DNA from 4 places in the Leisingera sp. M527 genome. Region 1 is predicted to be linked to each of the others. Evidence: riboswitches for the same ligand, from Rfam matches in the RefSeq annotation. Region 1 holds a riboswitch; each other region holds the start of a gene.

Region 1 (7,175 bases):
GGTGTCGGCAAGGGGATCAAATGGCTGTCAAACATCAACATGGTGCTGAGTATCGCGCTGTTGAGCTTCTTTCTGTTGTTCGGCTCCACCTTCTTTGGCCTGCAGGCGCTGGTTGTCGGTCTGTGGGATTACCTGATCGCACTGCCGGATATGATGTTCCGGGTCTGGACCGGCGACGGCACCCCGGACAGCGTGGCCACAAAGCTGGAAGGCTGGCAGGGCGGCTGGTCAGTGTTTTACTGGGCTTGGTGGATTGCATTCGCCCCGTTTGTCGGCTTGTTCCTGGCGCGGATCTCCAAGGGCCGCACAATCCGCGAATTTGTGCTGGGCGCCATGATCGTGCCGTCGCTGATGTGCTTTGTCTGGTTCACCTGGGCCGGCGGCACCGCCATTGACCTGGAACTTTACGGCGGCGCCGACGGCCAGATCGCCACGGCACCTGATGGCGACAAGATCTTTGCCATGGTACAATACATGCTGTCGCCCTGGGTCGGCTGGGCGATGTCGGTGATGATCGTGGTCCTGCTGATGACCTATCTGGTGACCACGGCGGACAGCGCGGTGCTGATCGTCAACACCATCAACGCCGCCGGCGACGAAGGCCCCAAGGCCCGCCCGCATATCATTTTCTGGGGTGTGGCCCTTGGCGCGGTGGTGACGGCGCTGCTGCTGGTCGGAGGATTGAAGGCGATCCAGACCGCTATGGTGATCGGCGCCCTGCCCTTCTCGGTGGTGATGGTGCTGCAATGCGCCGCCCTGATCAAGGCGATCTACAACGACGGCCGCCGCGAACAGGCAGGGATCGCCACCACTATCACCCAGGAGCCGGCGGAATAAAGCCACCGGCGAATGGCTGCTGGCGGGCGGGGCAGCCATTCACACCCTTTCCACTGCTGCCCGCATCTTTCCCGGCGCTGAACACAGCAACAAAGGAAGCAAAATGACCAAATACTATAACAGGGAAACCCTCCACCCCGCAGTGCGCATGCATGCGGAGGAAACAGCCCAAGGCAAACTGGACCGGCGCGAATTCCTGTCCCGCGCAACCGCGCTGGGTGTGACCGCATCAGCCGCCTACGGCATGATCGGCCTCAGCCAGCCGGTGCAGGCCGCAGCCAATGCCCAAAAGGGCGGCACCATCCGCATCCAGCAGGTCGTGCGCGCCCTCCTTGATCCGCCGCTGTTCAACTGGCCGCAGCTGGGCAATCTGGTGCGCGGTTATCTGGAATATCTGGTGCAATACAATGCCGACGGCACCTTTGAGCCGCGGCTGCTGGAAAGCTGGGAGGTCAACGAGGATGCCACCGAATACTTGCTGCACATCCGCCCCGGCGTAAACTGGAACGACGGCCGCGGCACCCTGACCGCCAAGGATGTCGCCTATAACTTTGCCCGCTGGTGCGATGGCAAATGGGAAGGCAACTCAATGGCGGCCCGCATGGGCTCCTTGCAGAATGAGGCCGGCGACGGCCCCGCCGAGGGCGCGCTGGAGGTGGTCGACGATCTGACGCTGAAGGTAAAGCTCACCCGCCCGGACATCACCATCATCCCGGCAGTGACCGAATACCCCGCGGCCATTGTGCCGGACGGCTGGTCGGGCGATCCGGGCGCCGACCCGGTCGGCACCGGGCCTTACAAATTGGTGGAATACGAGGTCGGCGTGAAAGTGGCCCTGGAAAAGAATACCGATCACGAATGGTGGGGCGAAGGTGCCCATCTGGACCGGATCGAGTTCATTGACTTCGGCACCGACGGCTCCACCCATCTGTCAGCCGCCGAGGCCGAAGAAATCGACATGGTCTATGAAACCGTGGGGGAATACGTCGATATCTTCACCTCCATCGGCTGGAAGTTGAGCGAATCCGTCTCGGCCAACACCCTGGTGCTGCGCACCAACCGCGATGCCGAGGTGGACGGGGCGCAGCCCTATGCCGATGCCCGTGTCCGCCGCGCCCTGGCGCTGGCCTGCGACAACGCGGTGCTGCTGGAACTCGGCTATGACGGCCGCGGCACCCTGGCGGAGAACCACCACGTCTGCCCGATCCACCCGGAATACGCCGATATCGGCGCCCCGGTGCGCGACCCGGAAGCCGCCCGCCAATTGATGGAGGAGGCCGGGATGCTCGATTTCGAGCATGAGCTGTTCTCAATCGACGACGACTGGCGCCGCAATACTACCGATGCGCTTGCAGCGCAGATGCGCGATGCCGGCCTCAAGGTCAAACGCACGGTTCTGCCCGGCAACACCTTCTGGAACGACTGGGACAAATATCCGTTCAGCTCCACCGACTGGGGCCACCGCCCGCTGGGGGTGCAGGTGCTGACACTGGCCTATAAAACCGGGGTGGCCTGGAATGAAACCGGCCTCGCCAGTGCCGAGTTCGACAGCATGCTGGAGGCCGCCTCAGCCATTGCCGATGCCGATACCCGCCGGGGGCATATGGAGAAGATTGAGCAGTTCATGCGTGACGACGGCACCGTGATCCAGCCTTACTGGCGCTCGCTCTACCGTCACGCCCGCCCTGGTATCATCGGCGCCGAGAGCCACCCGATCAACGAAATCCATGTGCACAAGCTGGCGCTGGAAGCCTGATCAGGCCTTAAAAAAAGGACGCGCGCCAGATCCGGCGCGCGCCCGTTTTCATCAGATATCGACCTCAACCCGGCCAATCGGGTTGGAGCAGCAGGCCAGGATGTAACCGGCCTCCACGTCTTCCTCCGAAATGCCGCCGTTGTGGACCATATGCACCTCGCCTGCGGTTTTCCTGACCTTGCAGGTGCCGCAGATGCCAAAGGTGCAGCCCGACGGGATGTTCAGCCCCGAAGCCTTGGCCACCGCCAGCACCGTATCTGTTTCGGTGCAGGTTGCCATAACACCGGACGCCGCAAAGCTGATCTCGGCGGCAGCGGTCTCTTCTGGCACCACATCGTCGATCTCGGGCACATCAGCGGCTGTTTCAACCGGCGCGCCAAAGCTCTCCTGGTTGTAGTTCTCCATATCAAAACCCAGGCCGTTCAGCATGTCGCGCACCGCCTGCATGAACGGCTCCGGCCCGCAGCAGTAGACCTCGCGCTCCAGATAATCCTGCGCGATAAGGCCCAGCATGATCTGGTTCAGCTGGCCGCGGTAGCCGGTCCAGACCTGATAGGGATCGTCCTCTTCCACCACCAGGTTCAGCTTCAGCCCCGGCAGCCGCGACGCCATGCTTTCCAGCTGCTGACGGGCGATGATCTCGCTGGGGCGTTTGGCGCAGTTGATAAAGCAGATGTCGGGCGACTGGCCGCGGTCGAACAGATACTGCGTCATCGACAGGCTGGGCGTGATGCCCGAGCCTGCGGAGATGAACAGAAACTTGCCATTCGGGCGTTTTGGCAGGGTGAACACCCCTGCCGGGCCGGAGGCGCGCAGGATCCTGCCGGGGCGCAGATGGTCCAGCATCCAGCGGGTGCCGATGCTGTCGCCCTGGGCCTTGACCGTTACCGAAATCGACAAGGGCCGCGAGGGCGACGAGCTGATGGTGTAAGTCCGCCAGACGGTCCCTTCCGGCACCGGCAGTTCCAGTGTCAGGAACTGGCCCGGCTGGTATTTGAACCATGCGCCAGACGGCGCGCGGAAGCTGAAGGTGGCGGTGTTCGGCGCTTCCGGAACAACCGAGACGCATTCCAGCATCTCGTCGTCCTTCCACGCCAGGGTTTCGTCCAATGTCTCAAAATTGGCCTGCAATCCCATGACCTTACTCCGCCGCAATCAGATGGCGGCCGGTCAGCGCGCGGGTCAGATGCTCGGCATACCAGTTGGAGAACTGAATGACGCCGCTTTCCTGCACCTCGGAATAGGGACCGGGTTCATAGGCGGGTGAATTGATGCCTTGCTGGTTGTCTTCGACCACAATGCGATCCTCGTCATTGGTCGCCATCCAGACCTCGGTCAGGCGCTTGATGTCGTAATCCTGGCCCTCGACCGCATCCTTGTGCACCAGCCATTTGGTGGTGACTTCGGTTTCGGTCGGGCTGATCGGAGTGACACGGAACACAAGGGAATGATCCGGCAGGAAGTGGTTCCAGGTGGTCGGATAGTGGAACTTCAGCAGCGTGCCGGCATCCGCAAAGGGCACCCGGCCCAGCGGCTTGGCCACTGCCGCCTTGCCGTCCATGGTGTAGCTTTCCGCACCTTCGTTCAGCGGCATCCGTGCCAGCCGGTGCTGGCCGCGCGCATCCATGCGGAACTGCGCCGGGCAGCCTGCCGCTTCGATCCGGTCAAAGTGCTTTTGCAGATGCGGCGGGGTCTCGCCGCCCTCAACGCCTGTCACCGACGGATCCTCGGGGAAGGTCCGGCACAGCGACGGGTGGTTGCCGCCGCAGTGGTAGCACTCGCGGTTGTTTTCCCAGACCAGCTTCCAGTTGCCGTTCTCAATGATCGAGCTTTCAAAGGCCACCTTGGCATTGCCCAGATCATGCGGCTCCAGATAGGGGCGGGCCACCTCGGCAAAACCGTCAAAATCCGGTGCTTCATCCGCCAGGCAGATGTAGATCAGCCCGGCCAGGTCGCGGCAATGCACCGGCTTCAGCCCGTGTTTGGAGGCATCGAAATCCGGCCCCATGTCCCGCGCCCACAGCAGTTTGCCGTCCAGCTCGTAGGTCCACTGGTGGTAGGGGCAGACCAGCTTGGGCGAATTGCCCTTTTTGGCCTTGCACACAACCGAACCGCGGTGGCGGCAGGCGTTGTGGAAAGCACGCACTTCGCCATCAGTGCCACGCACGATGATGACGTTATACGACCCCACCTGATGGGTCACATAGTTGCCCGGTTTCGGCACTTCGCAGGCGGGAATGGCAAACAGCCACTCGCGGTAGAAGATCTGCCGCATGTCCAGATCCAGAACACCCGGATCGGTATAGAACGCCTGTTCCAGAGAATAATTTTTCTGCCGCGCCATCAGCTTGGCCAGAATTTCGCTGTCGTGAAGCATCTGCTTCTCTCCTCTGCCGCATCCCCGCGGCGTGTTGGCTTGGGCGCAGGCATAGGCAAAGGGATTGCGGACACGCGCCGCAACCGCCCCGCCGCCGTCCGCGGTTGACGTTTTCATGGCAAGGCTGGTTTCCGGACTGTCCCGGGGCCATTCGGCGGCGGGGCCTGGCACCTTCCCGAAGCCATTGGCTTCAGTGGTCATTGCCATGCCTTGCCCGGGGTCACCGTTGCGGGGGCAGTGCCGGAGTTTCACCAGCTTCCCAATTCTCCGCCCCGAAGGACGGCACCTTGCTATCTGCGGTATTGCCTGAAAAATTTCCCGCCATCGGAAACAAAACCGACCCGCAAAAACCGGAAAAAGACATGCATGTTTGCCGAGCCGGGCGGGACAGGGATGTCCAGAAACTCAAACCGGCATCCGCCAGTCCGTTTGCGGCAAGCGCTTATCTTTCATGCGGTTACCCGCTGCTGATCCACCGAATCGATTCGCACGCAGTGAATCTTGCGCCGGCCCCTTGGAACGCGGCATGCGCTTTATTATATGTCGTATAATTAAATGCATGCACAGGAGAATCCGATGACCACCGGCCACGTCTTCATCGCCACCAGCCTCGACGGCTTCGTGGCCCGCCAAGATCACTCGCTGGATTGGCTGCACAAACAGCCCGATGCCGAAGATGACGATGGCGGCTTTGCCGCCTTCATGGGCAGCATCGACGGGCTGATCATGGGGACCGGCTCATTCCGCACCGTGCTGGGGTTCGGCCAATGGCCCTACAGCAAACCTGTTGTGGTCCTCAGCAGCAGCCTGACCGAACAGGACATTCCCGAGGAGCTGAAGGACAAGGTGCGCCTCAGCACCGCCGCACCCGCAGACCTTATGCAGGAGCTGCAAGAAGAGGGCTGGACCCGCGCCTATGTCGACGGCGGCCGGATGGTGCAGTCCTTCCTGCGCCAGGGTCTGATCGCCGATCTGACCATCACAACGGTTCCGATCCTGATCGGCAGCGGTATCCCGCTGTTCGGCAGCCTGGACCGGGACATCGACCTCCAGGTGGCAAGCTCCCGCATCCTGCCCACCGGCATGGTCCAGACCACGTTCCGGGTAGCCTGACCAATGCCCCCGCGCATGGGCCGCCCGCCCAGGGGCAGCCGGACCCTCAGCAAGGATGACGTGCTGAAAACGGCCCTGCAGCTGCTCGATGAGGGCGGCAGCAAGGCCCTCACCTTCAAAGCACTGGCAGAGGCGCTTGGCGTCACCCCGATGGCCGTTGCCCATCACGCCGGAACCAAGGACGAGATGTTTGCATCCCTCGTCGCCATTGCGTTTGCAGGTTCAGACACCCCGTCTGAAGCGGCAACGCCCAAACTGCGGCTGCGCGATCTGATGACCCGCTATTGCGCCCAGGTGACCAAGCATCCGGAACTTGCAAAGTGCATCCTGGAAAACCCGGCCCTGATCGGCCCCTCCCTGACCGGGCTGACCCGGCTGATCGAGACGGAAATCACCACAGCAGACGTATCTGGCGCAGAGGCCCGCACCATTCTTTGCCTGCTGGTGGATTACACACACGGCTTCGCCTTTGCTGCCGCCGCGGCACCACGCGGGGCGCTTTCGGCTGGCGATTTCACCCCGGCGCTGGACTGGGTGCTCGACCGTATCGAATAAAAAAATGCGGGCCCGTTCGGGCCCGCGCATCCGTTTGCATATTTCAGAGCCGCCCGGCCCGCGGCCCCTCTCGTCACTTCGACTTCCAGCTGTCCAGCCAGCGCCGGAACCGCCCCCTGCGCTCGGCAAGCGCATCGCCCGCGGCATACAGGCTGTCTTCGACATTCTCGACCATCGGGTCGATCCGCGCCCGGCGGAAGCGGCGCCAGCGCACATAGACGGCCCAGAACACCGCCGCCAGAAGCACCAGAACAATGATCGTGAACCAGTTGGTTGGCTTGTCCTCCGGTCCCGCAACCGGGTTGATCGTCACCGCGTTGGGGAAGACCGACAGGAATTCATTGCGCCATCCGTAGTGCATCACCGCCACCCATTCCGGGCTGGCCTTGGTTGAGATGCTGTCATTGGCATCAGTATACAGATTGGCCGTATCGAACTTGAAATAGGGCGGCCAATTCCAGCCGGTATCCTCATTCCGGTACACGATATTGCGGCCATTGGGGCGCACCGCCTGGATGAACTGCACATCGCGGTTGA
Region 2 (7,175 bases), 200 kb from region 1:
CTTGGGGAAGCTTTCCAGCACCGCCTGCACCAGCGGATGGGCGGCGGCTTTCTCGCGCAGGGCGTTTTCAGCTGCGTCTCGGACCTCGGCAATGGTGGCTGCGTCGCCGTCGGGCGCGATCGACACCACCCAGCGCGCACCGGTCCAGTTTTGCAGCGCCGTGCCAAGCCGCGCCGCCAAATCGCGCGGCGCCTGCGAGGACGGGGTGAATTCGATCCGTCCCGGCTGGTAGGAGACCAGACGCACGCCGCCCTCAACCTCGACCAGCAGTTTCACATCGCGGTTGGTGCGGATCAGCTCGACCACATGTTCAAAGGACGGATAGCGCGCCAGTGCTGAGCTGACCTGCGGCGCCAGTGCCGCCATAGTGCCGCCGCCATGCGCCACCGGCGCGCCGCCTGCGGGACCAGTTTGGCCGCCATAACCGGCGGGCGCGTTGCCGCCTCCGCCGCCCAGAGCCGGGCCGCCCATGCCCTGCATAGGCACTCCGCCGCCAGGGCTATTCGGCGGCGGCGGCGGGGTGTCCTGCAGCTTACGGATCAGTTCTTCGGGGCTGGGCAGGTCGGCCACATGGGTCAGGCGGATCACCGCCATCTCGGCGGCCATCATCGCATTGGGGGCAGCGGCGACTTCCTCCAGCGCTTTCAGCAGCATCTGCCACATCCGGGTGAGGACGCGCATCGCCAGCGCATCCGCCATCGCCCTGCCGCGGGCGCGTTCATCCGGGCTTACGGTCGGGTCCTCGGCGGCATCCGGCGTGATCTTCACCACCGAGACCCAATGGGTGATTTCGGCCAGATCGCGCAGCACCGCCAGCGGGTCGGCGCCCTCGGCATACTGGCCGCTGAGTTCAGTGAGCGCGGCTGCCGCATCGCCGCGCAGGATCATGTCCATCAGGTCCAGCACCCGGCCGCGGTCAGCCAGACCCAGCATAGCGCGGACCTGGTCGGCAGAGGTTTCACCCGCGCCATGGGAAATCGCCTGATCCAGCAGTGAGGTCGCGTCGCGGGCGGAACCTTCGGCGGCGCGGGTGATCAGCGCCAGCGCATCCTCGGCGATCCGGGCGTTTTCAGCGCCGGCAATCTTTTGCAGCAGCGCGATCATCACTTCGGGTTCAATGCGGCGCAAATCAAACCGCTGGCAGCGCGAGAGCACCGTCACCGGCACCTTGCGGATCTCGGTGGTGGCGAAGATGAACTTCACATGCGCGGGCGGTTCCTCCAGCGTCTTCAGCAGCGCATTGAAGGCGCTGGTCGACAGCATGTGAACTTCGTCGATGATGTAGATCTTGTAGCGGGCCGAGGCGGCGCGGTACTGCACGCTGTCGATGATCTCGCGGATGTCGTTGACGCCGGTGCGCGAGGCCGCGTCCATCTCCATCACATCGACATGACGGCCTTCCATGATCGCGGTGCAATGCTCGCACTGGCCGCACGGATCGGTGGTGGGGCCGCCCTGTCCGTCCGCACCGATGCAGTTCATGCCCTTGGCGATAATCCGCGCGGTGGTGGTTTTGCCAGTGCCGCGGATGCCGGTCATAATAAAGGCCTGGGCAATCCGGTCAGCGGCAAAGGCGTTTTTCAGCGTCCGCACCATGGCGTCCTGCCCCACCAGATCGGCAAAGGTTTCGGGCCGGTATTTGCGGGCCAGAACCTGATATTGGGATTGGCCGGATGCGCCGGAGGTGCCGCTGGGGGTATCGTTCATGATGTCTCGTGCCGGATTCGGGATGCGGGGCGTCCGCGTTCCGCGCAGGGTATTGAAGCGCGGCCCGTTCGTCCACCGCCGATGGGGCTGGCACGGGGCCGCAAAAGAGCTTTGGGATTGCCTGCTTAACGCTTAGGCTGCGAAGGCAGGGGACTGCGGGGGAATGCAGGAACGCAAGCGGCTAAGGAGGCGGTATGCGATCTGAAGACACCTCGGCGCCTGCGGCGCAGGACGGCGCGGCGCCGGCAGGCTTGACCATCCACGCGCTGTCAGCAGGCGGCGGTATTCTGGCGCTATGCCCGCTGCCCGGGGCGGGAGGCGATTACCGCAATGACCTGATCCAGATCTATCAGTGGAGGCCGGGGCTGGTCATCTCAATGACCACCGAGGCCGAGCACGCAGCCGGGGTGCCGCGGCTGGGGATAGATATTCAAAGCATGGCCTGCCGCTGGCTGCATCTGCCAGTGCCGGATTTCCAGGTGCCGCCGCCCGCTGTGGCGGCAAAATGGGCCGCGGCCAGCACGTCCGCACGGCAGGCACTGGGTGGCGGCGGCCGGGTGCTGGTGCATTGCAGGGGCGGGTGCGGACGATCCGGCATGGCGGTGCTGCGGCTGATGATCGAATGCGGCGAAGCCCCGGCGCAGGCGCTGGCCCGGCTGCGGGCGGTACGGCCCTGCGCGGTCGAGACGGAGGGGCAGCTGGATTGGGCCTGTGCCGGTGCGCAGGCTGCCGAGCCGTGACCAGCGCCGCCACTGGGGCTAGTCGAAGCTCAGATCAAAACCTCTACCGATGATAAAAGGCGCCCGGAAGTTTTCGCCATGAAAATAGTAAAGCCCCTGCTCCGCATCTTTCACAATGGCATAGCAGCCCCATTCCGGTGTGTTCCATAATCCGGACCAGCTGGAGCAGTACTGGCCGTCTTCGATTTTATAACGTGCTTCCGAAGGGGCGGCGTCGCCTTGCTTGATCCAGAGCGTCAGTCCGGACTCCGAGAAATACTGGCGGGTATGGGTCTCGAAATGCAGCCCTTCAATCGTCTTCCCGGTCAGCAGGTCTATGATCTCCTCGGTGGACAGCGGCTGTTCGGCGGCGGCAAATGTTGCGCAGGCACTCATGACAGCACAGGCCGGCAGAAAGGTCTTAAACATTGGCAATCCCCTTGCATAAAGTCTGAATACCGGGAATTGCCTAGAGCCGATCAGGCAGACGGGCCAGCCTGATGCCGAACACATTTCTGTCAGCCGGATATCTTTCGAGCCGCAGGGAACCGCACCAGCCCGTTCGGGTTGCGGATCACAGTGCCATCATCCGCTCTGCTTCCCGCGCGTTCACCGTTTTCGGCAGCGCCTCCATCAGCGCGCAGGGGCGGGCGTCCAGTTTCGAGGCCGCAAAACCGGTGCCGTCGCGGCTGAGGATGGCATCGGCAAAGCGGTCCAGCCCCTCGCGCGGCGCCTCTTCACCGACACCGCAATACAGCCGGATCCGGTCGTGGCCGGCGGCAAACTGCGCCGGGCAGCTGCGCGGGCAGCCGTCCAGTGCGGTGGTGCCGGTGATCTCGAAATCGTCTTGCGTCAGCGGTTTTGCCTTGGTCATCGCCTCGGCCAGTTTGGTGATCATCCGCTGTGCCGCGGGGCAGGGGCGCCCCAAATACTTGCAATCTGTTGCCGCATAGAAATGCGTCTGGTCGGTCCACATCATATCTGCGCCCTCCGCGCGTGGCACGGGGGTCATGGGGACAAGAGACCGGATGAAAGACGGATCACAGCCGCCGCAGCCATCAGACCCTGTCCGGACACCCCGCCCGGGTTCGAGTTACACGTCTGATGGCAGGTCTCCTGACTTGCGGGTCGATGCTTTCCCGATCCTTCCCGGCCTCGTTTCGAGGGCCAGTGGCTCTATCGGGGTCGCTCGCCGCTTACAGTTGCGGGGGCAGTCTCGGACTGGGCCAGCTTGCGCAGGCCGCACCGTGTTCCCTTTTCATCCCGGACACAAGATTCTGTGGCACGGGAACCATCAGCACAAGCGGTAGCGGTTGGGTGCCCGAGTCGTCAATTGTTTTTCTGCATCTGCAAATACAGCCCCCGGATCACATCCGAGTCGCGCCGCACCCGGGCCAGCTGCCAGCCGCCCTGCAGCAGGATGTAGAAATTCTCCGCCGCCGCGCGGGCCTCAGGTTCGGGCAGGCCCAGGCGGCGGGCGTGGCGGGTGGTTTCAGTAATCCAGCCCTCGAACAGATGCGCGGCGTGCTGGTGGAACGCCTCGTTCTCCGGCCCTTCGAACAGGGTAGCCGAAACCGGGCAGCCGCTCCATTTTCCTTGTTTGTCAAACAGCTTGGCCAGTTTGTAACAGACCGTCTTGGCCCCCTCCCGAAAGGTGGGCGCCGGGGTGAAAGATGCCTCTATCAGCAGCAGCATCTGCCCTGACGCCCAATCCGCTGCGGCCAGGGCCAGGTCGGATTTGCCACTGGGGAAATGGTGGTAAAGCGAGCCCTTGGGTGCCCCCGCCTCAGCCAGCAGTTCCGCCAGCCCGGTGCCGCTGTAGCCCTTGTTGCGGAACAGGCCGGCAGCGGCGCGGATCAGCCGCTCGCGGGTTGGGGGCAGGCTGGTCCCGCCTGCCTTGGCTGTCGTTACGTCATTCATGGCGGCAACTTGACAGCATTGGACCGATTGGTCCAGAGATGAATTAGACCAATCGGTCTAGATCAATCGGCTCAGGAGGCTGCCATGCTGGACAAAAGCGCAGAACATACCGCGGTTATCCGCGAGGAGGCCCTGCGGTTTGCATCTGGCACCCACATGCTGGCCGGGCGGCTGTACCACCCTGCGGGGCCGGCGCGGGCAGCAGTGGTGCTGAATGGCGCAACCGGGGTGCCGCAGCGCTATTACCGGCATTTCGCGCGCTGGCTGGCAGCAGAGCAGCAAGTGGCCTGCCTGACCTATGACTACCGGGATTTCGGAGACTCGGCGCGGGGCCATCCGCGCCATTCCGACGTGACAATGGTTCAATGGGCGCTGGAGGATCAGCCAGCTGCCAGGGCCGAACTGCAACGGCACTATGCGGGCGTGCCGTTGTGGGTGATCGGCCATTCTCTGGGGGCAATGCTGATGCCCCTGCAGGATGGCCTGAAGGACGTCGCCCGCATGATCGTGGTTGCGGGCGGCTTGGTGCATCACCACGATCATCCCTGGCCCTACCGCGCGCTGGCGCTGGCTTTCTGGTTCGGCCATGTGCCGCCATTGGTCCGTGCCTTGGGCTATCTGCCCGGGCGCGCGGTGGGGTTCGGGGCCGATTTGCCTGCCGGAGTGTACTGGCAGTGGCGGCGCTGGTGCACCACGCCCGGCAGCTACCTGCCGGAAACCGGCTTGGCCTTGCCGCGGCCCAAATGGGCAGGCACCGGCGTGCCGGTGGATTTGTATGCGATGGCGGATGACGACGTTGTGCCGCCCGCGGCCGTTTGGCGGCTGGGGGACGTCTTTGGCGATGTGCCGCAGCGGCGGACTGTGCTGGTGCCGCAGGAGACGGGCGTGCAGAAGATTGGCCACCTGGGCGCCTTTGCCCGCGCCAATGCGGCCCTGTGGCCGCGGCTGCTGCCGCCGCAATAGCACGGCGCCCCGCCAAACCTTGGGATCAGGCGGTGCGGTTCAGCCGTTCCTCGGTGATCCGGGCATAGTCGGCCAGCCGCAGCTTGAACCGGCGGCTGAGGTTGCTGCGGGCCAGTTTCAGAGATTGCACCAGCAGCCGGCCGGTCAGGGTGGTCGGCGCCAGTTTCAATTGCACCGACATCCGGGTCCGCCGCGGCGACAGCGCCAGCAGCTCAATCTCCAGCTGGCCGTCCAGGCCGCTGCCGCTGCCCGTCAGCGCCAGCCCGGTGACCGGGGTATAAGACGCCAGCGTCAGCCGGATGTCGCGCTGCTTGCCGCGAAACCGAAAGCCGATATCCCAGGCCAGGCCGTTTTCCGGTTGGGCGGTGTCGCCGGTCCGCTGCACGTCGATGCCGCGCCGCAGGGCCGAGCGCTCCAGCAGTCCGAAATCGGAGACCGCGCCAAAGACGTCGGCAATCGGGGCTTCGATATCTTCTTTGCTTTGAAATTCCATGCGCGCCTGCTTTGGTTGCGCTGCCGTGCCGGCGCGCCGTTTTCGGCAATATGCTATTTAGTCCAGGGTGTCCGCAAGCCAGTTCTTGAGCAGAAAATGCGCAATTGCCCCCTGACGTGACGGCTTTAGAACCGGGTGTTCGCCGGCAAAGACCGTCATCATGTCCTGGCGGCTGACCCACAGCGCGTCTTCGATCTCAGCCGGGTCGATGGTGATCTCCGTGCTCAGCGCCTCGCCCGCGCAGCCGAACATCAGCGACATCGGAAAGGCCCAGGGCTGGCTCGACAGGTAGCTGACCGGCCCGACCTGCACGCCGGTTTCTTCAAATGTTTCGCGGCGCACGGCTGCTTCCAGCGTCTCACCCGGTTCGACAAAACCTGCCAGCAGCGAATACATCCCCTCGGGCCAGCCGGGGGACCGGCCCATCAGCACAGCATCGCCATGGGTGATCAGCATGATCACCACCGGGTCGGTGCGCGGGAAATGCGGTGCCTTGCAGCTGGGGCAGATCCGCTGCCAGCCTGCCTGCGCCAAATCGCTGGGCGCGCCGCAAGCTGCGCAAAACCGGTGGCTGCGGTGCCAGGCCAGAAGCGCCTTGGCAGTGGCGGCCAGTTCTGCCTCCAACGGTGTGAGGCGGGTCATCACCCGGCGCAGCTCGGCAAAGACTTGGGACGCGGGCAGATCAGGGTGCTGCTGCTCGCTGGCATCGGCAAAACTGCTGAGCGCCTCCTGATCCAGGGTTTCGGGCTGCCAGCCGCTGATATCACAGGCAAAACATGGCGCGCCGCCGGGTGCCAGGCCAAGAAACAATGCGGCATCCTTGCAGCCAGCGGCCAGCGGATGCGCCGGATCGGTCCAGCCCAGCCCGCAGGGCAGATCCGCATCTGTTTCGCGCCGGGTCAGCGGCTTGCCGCGCCACATCAGCAGCACCTGGGCCTCCGGGCTGTTCCAGGCCGCTTCCAGCGCTGCGGTATCCGTACGCAGATGGGCCGCCCGCTCCAGCCCGCCGCCGCCGCCGAATGTCACTTGTTCTGCGTGTTTCATTGCGGCTCTCCTTTGGCTGGCTGCGGTTTCTTTTGGGTGCCATGGATGAAATAGCGCCATCCATGGCAGTGTGCCGCAGGCGTTGCCAGCAATCGGCAGCGATCTGCGCTTGCCTGTCACTGCACCGCCACACCTGGCGGGCGGGAATTGCGGCTTTTCACTGCTGGGCAGGGCGCGCCGGCCCCTTTGAAGCCTCGGCAGCAGGAAAAAATCAAATGCAGCAAAAAGGGTTCTTTGCAAATCGTTAAAACGCTGATTCAAATAGCCGCAAAACAAGAACGGCACCAAATGGTGCGGGAAGGAGCAGCAGCAGGCAGTGTCAGCGGAAT
Region 3 (7,175 bases), 1.8 Mb from region 1:
CGGCGGCGGCATCAACGGCTGCGGCATCGCCCGCGACGCGGCGGGCCGCGGCCTGTCGGTGACACTGGCAGAGATGAACGATCTGGCCTCCGCCACCTCCTCGGCCTCGACCAAACTGTTCCACGGCGGCTTGCGCTATCTGGAATACTTTGAATTCCGCCTGGTGCGTGAGGCGCTGATCGAACGCGAGGTGCTGCTGAAGGCGATGCCGCACATCTCCTGGCCGATGCGTTTTGTGCTGCCGTTTCACAAGGACATGCGCTTTGATAGCGAAACGCCGACGTCGAAACTGCTTACCACCTTCATGCCCTGGACCCGCGGCCGCCGCCCCGCCTGGCTGATCCGGCTGGGGCTGTTTCTGTATGACAGCCTGGGCAAACGCGGCATCCTGCCCGGCACCGCCAAGCTTGACCTGGCAGCCGACCCGGCAGGCCGGCCGCTGAAAAGCAAGTTCAAGACCGCCTTTGAATACTCAGACTGCTGGATCGAGGACACCCGCCTGGTGGTACTGAACGCCCGCGATGCACAGGCCCGCGGCGCCGAAATCCTGACCCGGACCGAGGTTCTGTCAGCCCAGCGCCACTCTGATCACTGGGTTGTCACCGTGAAGGATCACGCCACTGGCGAGGAGAAGGAACACCGGGCCAAGATGCTGGTCAATGCAGGCGGACCCTGGGTTGCCGACGTGCTGAAGCAAAAACTGGGCCAGAACAGCCGCGAAAACGTCCGCCTGGTGCGCGGCAGCCATATCGTGGTGCCAAAACTGTTCGACCATGACCGCTGCTACTTCTTCCAGGGCACCGACGGGCGGATCATCTTTGCCATTCCATACGAGACGGATTTCACCCTGATCGGCACCACCGACGCCGACCATCCGGATCCGGAGACCAAACCGCATTGCACGGAGGCCGAGCAGGATTATCTAATTGATTTTGCGTCGCAATACTTCGAACAGCCACTGACGCGCGCGGATATTGTCTGGACCTATTCCGGCGTGCGGCCGCTTTATGACGACGGTGCCAGCTCGGCCACTGCGGCCACCCGCGAATATGTGCTGACGCTGGATCAAGCACAGGCGCCGCTGCTGAATGTCTTTGGCGGCAAGATCACCACCTACCGCAAGCTGGCCGAGGCCGCGCTGGCGAAAATCGGCAAGGTTTTCCCGCAATTGCCGTCGGACTGGACCGCAGGCGTGGCCCTGCCCGGCGGTGATTTTGCGGTGGCGGATGTGGAGACGCTAAAAGCCAAGCTGGCAGCGGACTATCCGTTCCTGAGCGCCTATTGGGCCGCCCGGCTGATCCGCGCCTACGGGCTGGAGTCCTGGGAGGTGCTGGGCGATGCCAAATCCGCCGCTGATCTGGGCCAGGATTTCGGCGCAACAATCACCGCACGGGAACTCGACTGGTCAATTGCCCGCGAGTGGGTGCGTTCAGGCGACGACTACCTGTGGCGCCGCACTAAATTGGGTTTGCGCCTGGATGAAGGACAGCGCGCAGCGGTCGATGCCTATATCAGCGAGAAAGCCGCCCGGCTGGCAGCTTAATTCCGCATGCGCGCTAACAGTCCGGACTTCAAAGGCCGGGGCACTCCCGCCCCTTTTCAATGAACCAGAGGTTCCCTGAAAAGCGTTGGGCCGGGCGGGGGCGCTGCCGAAGGCAGCGCCCCCGCCCCCCGGCGATTTGCGAAGCAAAGCGCAAAACCTCAAGCCCGCTCAATACTGCAGCCTGAAAGGGATTAAAACTCCACCCCCTTCTGCGCTTTCACACCGGCGCGGAACGGGTGCTTGATCTGCCCCATCTCGGTCACCAGATCGGCAATCTCGATCAGCTCTTCCTTGGCGTTGCGGCCTGTCAGAACCACATGGGTCATCGGCGGCTTCTGCTCCACCAGGAACTCCAAAACCTCCTCAAGATCCAGATAGTCATAGCGCAGCGCGATGTTGATCTCGTCCAGCAGCACCATGGTGTTGCGCTCATCCAGGATCATCTCCTTGGCCTTCTCCCAGCCCTTCTGCGCGGCGGCAATGTCGCGGGCCTTGTCCTGTGTCTCCCAGGTAAAGCCTTCGCCCATCGCGTAGAACTGGCAGAGATCGCTGAAGTTCTCCTCGATCAGCGTGCGTTCGCCGGTCTGCCAGGCGCCCTTTATGAACTGAACCACGGCGGACGGCATCCCATGCGCGATGCAGCGCATGATCATCCCGAACCCCGACGAGGATTTGCCCTTGCCCGGTCCGGTGTGGACGATAATCAGTCCCTTCTCGCCCTCCTTGGTCTTCATCATCCGGTCGCGCGCGGCCTTTTTCTTTGCCATCTTGGACGTATGACGGGCGGCTTCTTCTTCTGAGATGCCGGTTTCAGACTTTTCGCTCATTGGGGGCTCTCCAGCTGTTTGACCCATGTCTTGACAAAGAAGGGCACGATAGCGCAAGGGGGTTCAGCTGGTTCCTGTGAAAACAGGCGAAGAGGGAATGTGAAGGCTTTCGGGCCGAAGCACAGCCGCCCCCGCGACCGTGACCGGATGAGGCCGCCATGCCACTGGGTGATCCCCGGGAAGGCAGGATGGCCGGCAAGGCCCTGCGCCTTGGCATCCGCAAGCCGGGAGACCTGCCAGCGAAGGAGAGATCAACGGGCAGACGGGGTGTTCTGCGACCGGGTAAGGGGTTCGCACGACTGGCCCCTTTTCGGCCATCCCGCACGCCCTGCCGCGACAGGAGACGCGCCAATGGCTGACGACATGGCAGGCCAATCTGCCAGCACCCCGGGACCGGTCACGCTGACCGTTTGCCTCACCTGCCGCCGCGAGGGCGCCGACCCCGAGGCCGCCCGCCCCGGTGCCATCCTGCACGCAGCGCTGGAAGAGGCCGGAATGCCCGAAGGCGTCCGTCTGCGTGGCGTCGAATGCCTGTCGTCGTGCAAGCGAGGCTGCGCTGTTGCACTGATCGGCGGCGAGGAGCGCTGGACCTATGTCTACGGCGACCTCGACCCGGACCAGCATGTCCCCGAAATTCTGGAAGGCGCGGCGGCTTATGCCGGCACCGCTGATGGCGTCGTGCCCTGGCGCCAGCGCCCGCAGACCTTCCGCAAGCAATCTGTTGCCCGCATCCCGCCGGCCAAGTTCTTCTCCGAGGAGTAATCATGAGCGATCTCAACAAGATCCCCGTCACTGTCATCACCGGCTTTCTGGGCGCAGGCAAAACCACGCTGATCCGCCACCTGATGCAAAACCCGCAGGGCAAGCGTCTGGCTGTGGTCGTGAACGAATTCGGCACCGCCGGTGTGGACGGCGACATCCTGAAATCCTGCGCCGATGACAACTGCCCGGCGGAAAACATCATGGAGCTGGCCAACGGCTGCATCTGCTGCACCGTGGCCGATGACTTCATCCCCACCATCGAACAGCTGATGGCCCTGCCCGAAAAACCCGACCATATCGTGATTGAGACCTCCGGCCTGGCCCTGCCCAAGCCGCTACTGAAGGCGTTTGACTGGCCCGCGATCCGCTCCCGCATCACCGTCGACGGGGTGATTGCCCTGGCGGACGCCGAGGCCGTGGCCAAGGGCCAGTTCGCCCCCGACCTGGACGCCGTGCAGGCCCAGCGCGAAGCGGACGACAGCATCGACCACGAAACCCCGCTGTCCGAGGTATTCGAGGACCAGATCTCCTGCGCTGACATCGTTCTGTTGTCCAAGGCCGACCTGGCCGGCGACGAAGGCGTCGAGAAGGCCCGCGCGGTGATCGAGGCCGAAGCGCCGCGCAAGCTGCCGATCCTGCCGATGAGCGAAGGCGTGATCGACCCGCGCATCATCCTGGGCCTGGGCGCCGCTGCCGAGGATGATCTGGACGCCCGCCCCAGCCATCACGACGGCCACCACGACCACGAGCATGACGATTTTGAAAGCATCGTTGTCGAAATGGGCGAAGTATCCGACCCGGAAGCGCTGCAAAATGCCATCGTGAAACTCGCCCGCGAGCGCAACATCCTGCGCGTCAAAGGTTATGTGGCGGTGGAAGGAAAGCCGATGCGGATGCTGGTTCAAGCCGTGGGCGAGCGCCTGCGCGCCCAATACGATCAGCCCTGGGGCGCGCAGCCGCGCAAAACCGCCCTGGTGGTTATCGCCGAGCATGACGACATCGACGCCCCGGCCATCCGCGCCGCACTGGGCGCCTGAAGCTATGCGGGTTTGGCGCATCATTTCAGATGACACCGCCCGGCCGCAGGCCGGGCTGCGCCCGACCCTCTCCACCAACGCCTATCGAAAAGCAAAGGCCTGATCCATGCACGTCGTCTTCCGCGAAAGCCACGGCCTTGACGAGACCGATACCCCGCAGGATCTCGGGCAGACGCCCGGCGATCTTGTGGTGCTGTCGTTTTCCGACAGCGACCTCGGCGCTTTTGCGGCGGGATGGCATCGCGCGGACGGCAGGCTGCCCTCCTTGCGCGTCGCCAATCTGGTCGCGCTAAAGCACCCGCTCTCGGTCGACGTCTACACGGAACAGACGCTGGAGGGCGCCAAAGGCATCCTGGTCCGCCTGATCGGCGGCGAAAGCTATTGGCCTTATGGCCTCGCCACCCTGCAGGACCTCGCCCGCCGCAAGGGCATTGCGCTGGCGATCCTGCCTGCCGACGGGCGCGAGGATGCAAGGCTGGATGAGCTGTCCACCCTGCCCGTCTCCACCCTGCGCCGCCTGCAGGCCTTGTGCGACGCCGGCGGCGCCGTTGCCGCACAGGCCGCCCTCGCCCAGCTGTCGCTCGCGGCAGGGCTTTATGCCGGCCCTGTGCTGGGCCTCAAATCCATGCCGCAGCATGGGCTTTATGACCCGGCCAAAGGCGTACTGGCGGATCTCCCCGCACAAGACAAACCGCTGGTGCTGGTCAGCTTCTACCGCTCTTACCTCACTGCTGCAGACACCGGTCCGGTGGATGCGCTGATCGCTGAGCTGCGCGCCCGCGGATACGCCGCCTATGGCCTCTTTGCCGCCAGCCTCAAGGCCCCCGCCGCCGCTGACTGGCTGCGCGAAACTCTCCCCGCGCTGTCCCCCGCCGCCATCATCAACGCCACCGCGTTTTCGGCCCAAGGCACCGACGGCAGCGCCTCGCCGCTCAGCACCACCGGCTGCCCGGTGTTCCAGGTCGCCCTCTCCACCGCCCGCCGCAAAGACTGGGCCGAGGCCGACCGGGGTTTGTCGCCCGCCGACCTCGCCATGCATGTGGTGCTGCCCGAAGTCGACGGCCGCATCTTCGCAGGCGTTGTCAGCTTCAAATCCCCGGGCCGGAAAGACCCGGACCTGCAGTATTCCCGCTTTGCCCACCGCGCCGATGCGGATCGCGTCAAAGCCGCTGTTGACCGCGTCGACGGCTGGCTGCGCCTTGGCGAACTGCCGAATGCAGAAAAACGCCTTGCCCTGATCCTCTCCACCTATCCCGGCCGCGACCACAACCTCGCCCATGCCGTCGGCCTCGACGCGCTGGCCTCCTGCGACGAAATCCTGCGCGAATTGTGGGATCAGGGCTATACCGTGGAGCCGCAGGAAAACACCGGCCTGCGGCTGATGGATGAGACCCTCAGCGTCCCGCTGGAAGACTACCGCGCAGCCCTCGCCAGCCTGCCGCAAGACCTGCAAAACACCCTGGCAGAGGCCTGGGGCGCCCCGGACCAAGACGCAGACTGCCGTGATGGTGCCTTTCATTTCAAGGCCCTGCGCGCAGGCAAGGCCCTGATCGCGCTGCAACCCGAACGCGGCGAAGTGAAAACCCGCGTCGATGATTACCACGATCTCGACCGCACCCCGCGCCACGCCTATGTCGCCTTTTATCTCTGGCTGCGCTCCCAGTCCGATGCCCTTGTCCACATCGGCGCCCACGGCACGCTGGAATGGCTGCCGGGCAAGGCGGTGGCGCTGTCGGGCGCCTGCTGGCCCGAGGTTCTGACCGGCCCGCTGCCTGTCGCCTACCCCTTCATCGTCAATGATCCGGGCGAAGCCGCCCAGGCCAAACGCCGCATCGGCGCCATCACCCTCGGCCACCTGCCGCCACCCTTGGCGCAGACCAGCCTGCCTGACGGGATGGCCCGGCTGGAAAGCCTGCTGGACGAATACTCCACCGCCGACGGGCTGGATCCGGCCCGCCGCGACCGGCTGATCGGCGATATCCGCGCCGAGGCGCAAGGCACCGGCGTCGAGGCTGACCTTGGCCTCACCCCCGGCACCTCCCCCGCCGAGGCGATCACCCGCATCGACGCCTTTGTCTGCGACATCAAGGAAAGCCAGTACGGAGAGGGGCTGCATATCTTCGGCACCGGCCAATGCGGGGCTGAGGAACGCGCAGGGCTGATCACCGCCCTAGATGGCCGGATCGTGACGTCCGGCCCCTCCGGCTCGCCGTTTCGGGGCCGCTCGGACGTGATCCCAACGGGGCGCAACCTCTTTACCACCGACCCGCGGGCGGTGCCGTCGCGGGCGGCGCATGCGCAAGGGGTCAAACTGGCGGAAGAGCTGCTGCGCCGCCACCTTCAGGACCACGGCGACTGGCCCAAGGGCCTGGTGATCGATCTCTGGGGCTCCGCCACCATGCGCACCGCCGGCGAGGAATTTGCCATGGCGCTGCACCTCGCAGGGCTCGCCCCGAAATGGGATGAAAACTCCGAGCGCGTCTCCGGCTTCGAGGTGCTGCCGCTCTCAATGCTGCACCGCCCGCGCATCGACGTGACCTTGCGGGTTTCCGGCCTGTTCCGCGACGTGTTTCCGGGGCTGGCGCAAATGTTCGAAACTGCTGCCGCCGCCCTCGCCCAGCGCGAGGAAGCGCAAACGGACAACCCCTATCTCACCGAGATCCCCCGCGTTTTTGGTCCAAAACCGGGCCAGTACGGCCTCTCGATGAACCCGCATCTGGATGACTACACCGACGAGGCCCGCGCTGCCGCAGGCGAGGCCTGGCTCAACGCCTCCTCCCACGCCATCGACGCCAAGGGCGCCATAAGCGACGCCCGCGAGGCGCTGGAAACAAGACTGCATAGCGCCGACAGCTTTGTTCACCTGCAGGATCTGCCGGAAACCGACCTGCTGGTCGCCTCGGACTATGCCGCGCATGAGGCTGGATTTGCCGCCGCCATGGCCCGCATCGGCCAGACAGCGCCCGCCCTCTACCACATGGACGCGACCCGCCCGGACAAGCCGCA
Region 4 (7,175 bases), 670 kb from region 1:
TCGCCGCTGACACTGCGCATGCCGTGGGCCGCATAGCGGACTGCCGGTGCCAGCGCATAGAGCACAATGGCAATCAGCGCGGTGAAATCGCCGACCCGGAACAGCATCACCACCGGGATCAGGTAAACAAAGCTGGGCAGTGTCTGCAGCGTGTCGATCAGCAGGTTGATGGCGATGCCCGCACGCCGGTTGAGCGCCGCCAGAACCCCCAGCGGCACACCGATCAGGGTTGCCAGGATAACCGAGGCACCGCAGAGATAGACTGTGACCATCGCCTTGGCCCACAGGCCGCTGACCACGATCAGCAGCGACAGCCCGCCGCACAGCAATGCCAGCCCGACGCCGCCCGCACGCCAGCCAAGCAGCGTCAGCATGGCGATGGCCCAGGGCCAGGGGAGGCCCAGCAGGATCTTCTTGATCGGCAGCATGAACCAGTGGAGGAAGAACACCTTCACGGCCTCAAACATGTCGAAGTAGTTCACATTCAGGTACTTGACGGCATCGTTCCAGAAATCGCCGGTGGTGATGGTCTGGCTGGCCGGATAGTCCAGCAGCAACGGCGAGAAGCGGCCAAGAACCCAGGTGACGGCCAGCAGGGACAGCACCAGCACCGTGCGCTTGTGCCGGGCGGCGAAGGTTCCGGGCGGCGTGTGGTGAACCTGGCCCATCCGCTCTGCCAGTGCCTGGCTCAGCCGGTCCACGGCGACGGCCAGCACCACAATGGCAATGCCTGCCTCAAAACCGGCGCCGATATCCAGACGGCGCAGCGCGGCCAGCACGTCAAAACCAAGCCCTCCCGCGCCGATCATCGAGGCGATGATCACCATGTTCAGCGACAGCATGATGACCTGATTGACGCCCACCATCAGGCTTTGGCTGGCCGAGGGCACCAGCACCCGCCACATCAGCTGGCGTTGTGTCGTGCCTGCCATCCGGCCGAAATCCAGGATCTCCGGGTCCACCGCCTTCAGCGCCATAATGGTGATGCGGATCATCGGCGGGGTAGCATAGATGATGGTGGCAACCAGCGCCGAAACGGGGCCAAAGCCGAACATGAACAGGATCGGCACCAGATAAGCGAAGATCGGAATGGTCTGCATCAGGTCCAGAACAGGCGACAGGATGCGCTCGCCCAGCGGATGGCGGTAAGCCCAAATGCCAGCCAGCAGCCCGCCGACCGCACCGATCGGCACCGCGATAACCACCGAGGCCAGCGTCACCATGGCACTGTCCCACTGCCCGAATACGGCAAGGTAGGCAAAACAGGCCCCGACCAGCGCCGCCAGCCCCCAGCTGCGGCAGTAATGCCCCAGCGCAACAGCTGCGGTGGTGACGGCAATCCAGCTGATGGCAGGTAGCAGGATCTGCTGGTCCGGGCCGGAACCCAATAGAAACCCATGCGCCAGCAGGCTCAGCATCAGCTCATAAGGTTGTTCGATCAGCCAGGCGAGGGCGCGGGTGGCATCGGTGAAAGACACCGGGCCTATGGCCGCGTCTTCGACCAGCCAGGTCATGCCCGCGGAGATATGGGTTTTGAACGGGATCACCCATCCGGAGGGCCATTTGATCAGCCAGCGCGCATCCAGCGCCTTAGCCAGATCGCGGCCGAACCAGCCCAGCAGGATGGTGGCCAGCACCAGCCCCCAGGCGGCCTGTGCCGGCAGGCGCGGCTTCATGCTGCGTCCCCCGTTCCGAACAGCACCCGGGCCACGGCCTGGCGGCCGATACTGCCGACGATCCGGCCGCTGCCGTCACTTACGGGGCGCGGCGCGTCCGCTGCGATAATCTGCTCGGCCACCTCCGATACCCGCGCTGATTGCAGCACCGGGTCGCCTTCGCCGCCGGTGCCGGGGGTCATGATGCCACCCACCGTCAGCACTTTGGAGCGCGGGATGTGGCGGGTGAATTCAGCGACGTAATCTGTGGCCGGGTTCAGCACCAGTTCCTCGGGCGTGGCAATCTGGATGATTTCGCCGTCCTTCATGATGGCGATACGGTCGGCCAGGCGCACCGCTTCCTCAAAGTCGTGGGTGATAAAGACAATGGTTTTGTGCAAACGGGCCTGCAGGCGCAGGAACTCGTCCTGCATCTCGCGGCGGATCAGCGGGTCCAGCGCCGAGAACGGCTCGTCCAGAAACCACAGATCAGGCTCTGTCACCAGCGAGCGGGCGATGCCGACGCGCTGCTGCTGGCCGCCGGACAGCTCGCGCGGGTAATAATCCTCGCGGCCCTTTAGGCCGACCAGTTCCACCACCTCGCGGGCTTTGGCCTCCGCCTCGGCTTTGGGAGCAGCCTGAACTGTCAGCGGGAACTTCACGTTTTGCAAAACGGTCAGATGCGGCAGCAGGGCAAAGTGCTGGAACACCATGCCCATCTTGTGGCGGCGGATTTCGATCATTTCACGCGCGCTGGCGGTCAGCAGATCCACGCCGTCAAACAGCACCTGGCCACCGGTGGGTTCGATCAGCCGCGACAGGCAGCGCACCAGAGTGGATTTGCCGGACCCGGACAGCCCCATGATGATAAATATCTCGCCTTCGGCAATGTCGATGCGGGCATCGCGTACAGCACCTATAATACCCGCCTTGCGGATCTCCGCGCCGCTGGGGGACGGGTTGCCGTTCAAAAACACCGTGGTATTGGCGCCATACAGCTTCCAGATATTGCGGCAGGAGAGTTTGGTCTTGGGGGTCATCAATGCGGTTCCTGAACCGGTCCGCGGAATGCGGCCGGGTTGATTGACGGGGCAGGGGAAAAGGCCGGGGCTGCCTGAGAGCGTGCAGCAGCCCCGGGGAGTGAGATCAGTTGCTGATCCAGCCGGACCAGCGGTCCTTGTTTGCGGCCATCCAATCCGACACCACTGTATCGATATCAACGCCGTCCAGGTCTGCTTTGCCGACCATGGCGCTCATCTCTTCGTTGGAAATCTGGTAGGACTGCACGATCTCATAGGCGCCCGGCCATTTTTCCGGCAGCCCTGCCCAAGCGGCTTTCCAGATCGGGCCGCGCGGCTTGCCGCAATCATAGGCCAGATCCGGGTTCACCCCCGCCGCAGGATCGGTGTAGCATTCCGCGGAATAGGGCGGGAACTCCACGAATTCACCGTCGTATTTGGCCGGCGCCCAGTGCGGCACATATACCCACAGGACAATCGGGTCCTGGCGCTGATAGGCGGATTCAAGTTCGGCAAACAGTGCGGCGTCGGTGCCTGCGTGAACCACTTCAAATTCCAGCTCCAGCGCCTCGACGCGTTCTTCGTCAAAACCGCCCCAGGTGACCGGGCCGCCGACATAGCGCCCGTAGGGAGAGGTTTCCGCCGTTGCGAATTCCTCGGCACAGTCCTTCAGCGCCTGCCAGTCGGGCAGGCCGGGGCAGCGGTCTTTCATATAGGCGGGGTACCACCATTCCTCGATCGCCATCAGTCCGGTTTCGCCGGCATTGACAACTTTGCCCGAGGCGGTCGCGTCGTCCAGCGCCTCGCGCCCGGTGGTTTCCCAGATTTCCATCGCCAGATGCAGATCGCCGGTCTTCAGCCCGGCAAACTGCGCGATATAGTCTGCCTGGACATATTCGATGTTATACCCTGCCTCCTGCAGGATGCTGCCCATGATCTTGGTGTTGATCAACTGGCCGGACCAGTCGTGCAAGGTCAGTTTGATCGGGTCGGAGGACTCGGCGGCCCAGGCGGATGAAGCGGAAACGGCGGCTGTCAGCGCCACGGCTCCCAAAGCGTTGAAGTTTCTCGGCATAAGGAATTCCCTGATATGTGGCATTTTGTGCGATTCTTGGCGTCGCCTGTTATGATGGTGCGGCGATTGTGCCGATCAGTCAATAAAAAACCACAATAAGCCACAGTCACCTCGAAGAAAGTGCGTTTTGAGGCGGACGGGCGCGGTATCCGAGGGCTCATGTGTTGTTTTTTGTGGCTTTCTGGCGTAGCAACACAACAGGAGGCCCAATGACCAAAAGCCGCAAAACCACCAATCAGCGCGAAGAGGAAATCCTGCGGGCGCTGCAACAGGCAGGCGGGTCCTGCCGGGTCAGCTATCTGGCCGGCAGGCTGGGCGTGTCCAATGAAACCATCCGGCGCAATATCCGCACGCTGGAGGATGCCCAGGCGGTCCGCAAGGTGCACGGCGGGGTGCATCTGGTTGAAGATGTGAACGAGCTGCCGCTGCAAAGCCGGATGGACACACACGCCTCAGAAAAGCAGCGTCTGGCCATCGAGGTTGCCAAGACCATCAGCGACGGGGATTCGGTCTTTTTGGATGTCGGCTCCACCACCGCTTATGTGGCGCAGGAGCTGCGGCAGCGGTCAAACCTCTTTGTGGTGACCAATTCCGTGCTGGTGGCCCATGCGCTGGCCTCGCGCAACAACAACCGGGTGTTTCTGGCGGGCGGCGAGCTGCGCCCGCATGACGGCGGTGCCTTCGGGGCCGAAGCGCTTGATCTGGTGCGGCGGCTGAACGTGCAGTTTGCCATCTTTTCGGCCGGGGCGATCAATGCCGAACTGGGCTTCATGCTGCATGATCTCGAAGAGGCAAACCTGGCCCGTGTCGCGGCGGCCAATGCGCAGGTCCGGATTGTTGTGGCCGATCATGACAAGTTCAACAAGCGCGCGCCGGTGTCGGTCGGCAAGGATACAAAATTCGAGGTCTTCTATACGGACGCGCAGCCGCCGCAGGCCATCAAGGACATGCTCAAGGCGATGGATACCGATCTGATCGTGGTCGAGTAACCGGGCAGGGCCGTCATCCGGACAAGACGCAGCCCAGTTGCTCTGGCTGCGCCCGGTTTGCAGAATTCCCTCTGCATCAAAACTTTTTCTTGCCGCAACGAAAGGGATGCGCTACCCGCGCTTTACCGGTCCCGAAAGGGCTAAGAGGGAATCCGCGGTGCCTGCCGGCGCCAAACGGAACTGCCCCCGCAACTGTAGGCGGCGAGAGCTGTGCCATGACGTCACTGGACCAAACGGTCCGGGAAGACGGCACAGTCATTGACCCGCCAGTCAGGAGACCTGCCGGTGAAAACCGAAAGACACCGGGCGGGGTTGTCCGGGGAGGTTGCCGGTAAGATGCGCCGCCGTTTTCCGGTGCCGCAAGCGGGGGCCAGACCCTCAGCCTTACCGGTCAATGCCCTTTCACCCGTTCTCCGGTCATTGACACATGGAGATCGAATATCATGTTTTTGCGTTCCGGCCTGATCGGCCTTTCCTTCATCGCTGCCGCACAGGCTGCGGCGGCCAGCGAAACCTTTCCGCTGACCATAGAAAACTGCGGCCAGTCGGTCACCTTCGAGGCGCCGGCAGCGTCTTCGGTAACGGTTGGCCAGGCGGCGACCGAAGTGCTTTATGCGCTGGGGCTGGGCGATAAGGTGCTGGGCACCTCGGTCTGGTTCAACGACGTGCTGCCGGAATACGCAGACATGAATGCCAAGATCGACCGTCTGGCCGACAACGACCCAAGCTTTGAAAGCGTCGTGGCCAAACGCCCCGGTCTGGTGGCAGCGCAGTACGAATGGCACGTCGGCCCCGAAGGCGTCGTAGCCAAGCGCGAGCAGTTCCATGATCTGGGCATCCCGACCTATGTGATGCCCGCCGATTGCGTCGGCAAGGACAACACCACCGGCGGCGACGGCACCCGCACGCAGATGTTCACCACCGGCAGCCTGTATCAGGGGATTGAGGAACTGGCGGCGATCTTTGGCGAGGCTGAAAAGGGCGCCGAACTGGTCGCCGATTACAAGGCGCGCGAGGCTGCGGCGGTTGCCAAGGCGCAGCAGGTCGCGCTGGAAGATGCGTCTGCCGTGTTCTGGTTCTCGTCGCCCGAAATGGAAAGCGACCCGTTTGTGGCCGGCCAGAAGGGCGCGCCAGGTTACATGATGCAGCAGCTGGGCCTGCGCAACGTCGTTGAGACCGACGAGGAATGGCCAACGGTCGGCTGGGAGACCATCGCCAAGGCCAATCCGACGGTGATTGTGATTGCCCGCATGGACCGCCGCCGCTTTGCCGCGGATGACTATGAAAAGAAGCTGGACTTCCTGCGCAATGATCCGGTGGCGAGCCAGATGGATGCAGTCAAGAACAACCGCATCGTTGTGATGGACGCCCAGGCGATGGATGCCACCATCCGTGCCATTCCGGCGCTGGAGGATCTGGCTGCTGAACTCAGCGTGATCGGCACCAGCCAGTGAGTGCAGCCGCTGCAATCACATGGCAGGGCGTCAAGGGCGCGTGCCTGGCCTTGCCGGTGCTGATTGCAGCGGTTCTGGCAGGCGCAATGATCGGGGAAACCGCGCTTGCGCCTGACCTAGTGCTGTCGGTTCTGGCCAATAAGCTGGCCGGGGCAGGGCTGCCGGTTGATCCGATAGATCAAGGCATTGTCTGGAGTTACCGGCTGCCGCGTGCGCTTGTGGCGGGGGCCTGCGGGGCGGCGCTGGCGGTGGCGGGCGTGGTGCTGCAGGCCCTGCTGCGCAATGCGCTGGCAGACCCCTATATCCTGGGCATTTCCGCCGGCGCCTCGACCGGGGCGGTTGCGGTGACCATTGCAGGGCTTGGCGGCGGTGCGCTGTCGTTGTCTTTTGGCGCCTTTAACGGCGCGCTGCTGGCCTTTGGCTTTGTTGCCGTTCTGGCCCGGGCCGCCGGGGCCGGCGGTAGCCGCGCTGCGGCAGCGCAAATTGTGCTGGCCGGCATTGCAGGCTCGCAGCTGTTCAACGCGCTGACGGCCTTCATCATTGCCAAATCCGCCAACGCCGATCAGGCCCGCGGCATCATGTTCTGGCTGATGGGCAATATGGGCGGGGTGCGCTGGCCGGATGTGTGGCTGGCAGTGCCGCTGGCGCTGGCGGGCTGGGTCGTCTGCCGGTTCCATGCGCGGGCGCTGGATGCCTTTACCTTTGGCACCGATTCAGCAGCCTCGCTGGGCATTCCGGTGCGGCGGGTGCAAGTTATCCTGATCTTTGCCACCGCGCTGACCACAGCGGTGATGGTGTCCATCGTTGGCTCGATCGGCTTTGTCGGCCTGGTGATCCCGCATGCGGCGCGGTTCCTGGTTGGTCCCGGGCATCGCAGGCTGATGCCGGCCGCGGCGCTGACCGGCGCGGTGTTCCTGATTGGCGCAGACATCGTGTCCCGGATCATAATCCCTGGCCAGGTGCTGCCCATCGGCGTTGTCACA

What was found. A riboswitch is a leader RNA that binds a small molecule or an ion and turns the genes downstream of it on or off. The one in region 1 is predicted to bind cobalamin.
Region 2: it holds a riboswitch for cobalamin, as region 1 does, so the genes downstream of both, K3555_RS02870 (hypothetical protein) here and K3555_RS01870 (SRPBCC family protein) in region 1, are expected to answer to the same signal.
Region 3: it holds a riboswitch for cobalamin, as region 1 does, so the genes downstream of both, K3555_RS14380 (DUF1636 domain-containing protein) here and K3555_RS01870 (SRPBCC family protein) in region 1, are expected to answer to the same signal.
Region 4: it holds a riboswitch for cobalamin, as region 1 does, so the genes downstream of both, K3555_RS05135 (ABC transporter substrate-binding protein) here and K3555_RS01870 (SRPBCC family protein) in region 1, are expected to answer to the same signal.

Annotation. Positions count from the first base shown of each region.
Region 1 covers NZ_CP081037.1:352,835-360,009, reverse strand. The annotation lists gene K3555_RS01885 (BCCT family transporter) at 1-837, shown strand, start outside; gene K3555_RS01880 (ABC transporter substrate-binding protein) at 941-2,593, shown strand; gene K3555_RS01875 (hybrid-cluster NAD(P)-dependent oxidoreductase) at 2,645-3,730, opposite strand; gene K3555_RS01870 (SRPBCC family protein) at 3,735-4,970, opposite strand; cobalamin riboswitch at 5,075-5,275, opposite strand; gene K3555_RS01865 (dihydrofolate reductase family protein) at 5,547-6,083, shown strand; gene K3555_RS01860 (TetR/AcrR family transcriptional regulator) at 6,087-6,638, shown strand; gene K3555_RS01855 (DUF1523 family protein) at 6,712-7,175, opposite strand, start outside.
Region 2 covers NZ_CP081037.1:557,770-564,944, forward strand. The annotation lists gene K3555_RS02855 (DNA polymerase III subunit gamma/tau) at 1-1,707, opposite strand, end outside; gene K3555_RS02860 (protein-tyrosine phosphatase family protein) at 1,902-2,447, shown strand; gene K3555_RS02865 (hypothetical protein) at 2,466-2,855, opposite strand; gene K3555_RS02870 (hypothetical protein) at 3,001-3,405, opposite strand; cobalamin riboswitch at 3,515-3,737, opposite strand; gene K3555_RS02875 (TetR/AcrR family transcriptional regulator) at 3,756-4,346, opposite strand; gene K3555_RS02880 (serine aminopeptidase domain-containing protein) at 4,431-5,309, shown strand; gene K3555_RS02885 (SRPBCC family protein) at 5,335-5,802, opposite strand; gene nudC (NAD(+) diphosphatase) at 5,860-6,846, opposite strand.
Region 3 covers NZ_CP081037.1:2,869,232-2,876,406, forward strand. The annotation lists gene glpD (glycerol-3-phosphate dehydrogenase) at 1-1,543, shown strand, start outside; gene cobO (cob(I)yrinic acid a,c-diamide adenosyltransferase) at 1,735-2,370, opposite strand; cobalamin riboswitch at 2,422-2,626, shown strand; gene K3555_RS14380 (DUF1636 domain-containing protein) at 2,722-3,132, shown strand; gene cobW (cobalamin biosynthesis protein CobW) at 3,135-4,169, shown strand; gene cobN (cobaltochelatase subunit CobN) at 4,276-7,175, shown strand, end outside.
Region 4 covers NZ_CP081037.1:1,020,755-1,027,929, forward strand. The annotation lists gene K3555_RS05115 (proline/glycine betaine ABC transporter permease) at 1-1,676, opposite strand, end outside; gene K3555_RS05120 (glycine betaine/L-proline ABC transporter ATP-binding protein) at 1,673-2,695, opposite strand; gene K3555_RS05125 (ABC transporter substrate-binding protein) at 2,802-3,749, opposite strand; gene K3555_RS05130 (DeoR/GlpR family DNA-binding transcription regulator) at 3,959-4,738, shown strand; cobalamin riboswitch at 4,848-5,040, shown strand; gene K3555_RS05135 (ABC transporter substrate-binding protein) at 5,182-6,192, shown strand; gene K3555_RS05140 (iron ABC transporter permease) at 6,189-7,175, shown strand, end outside.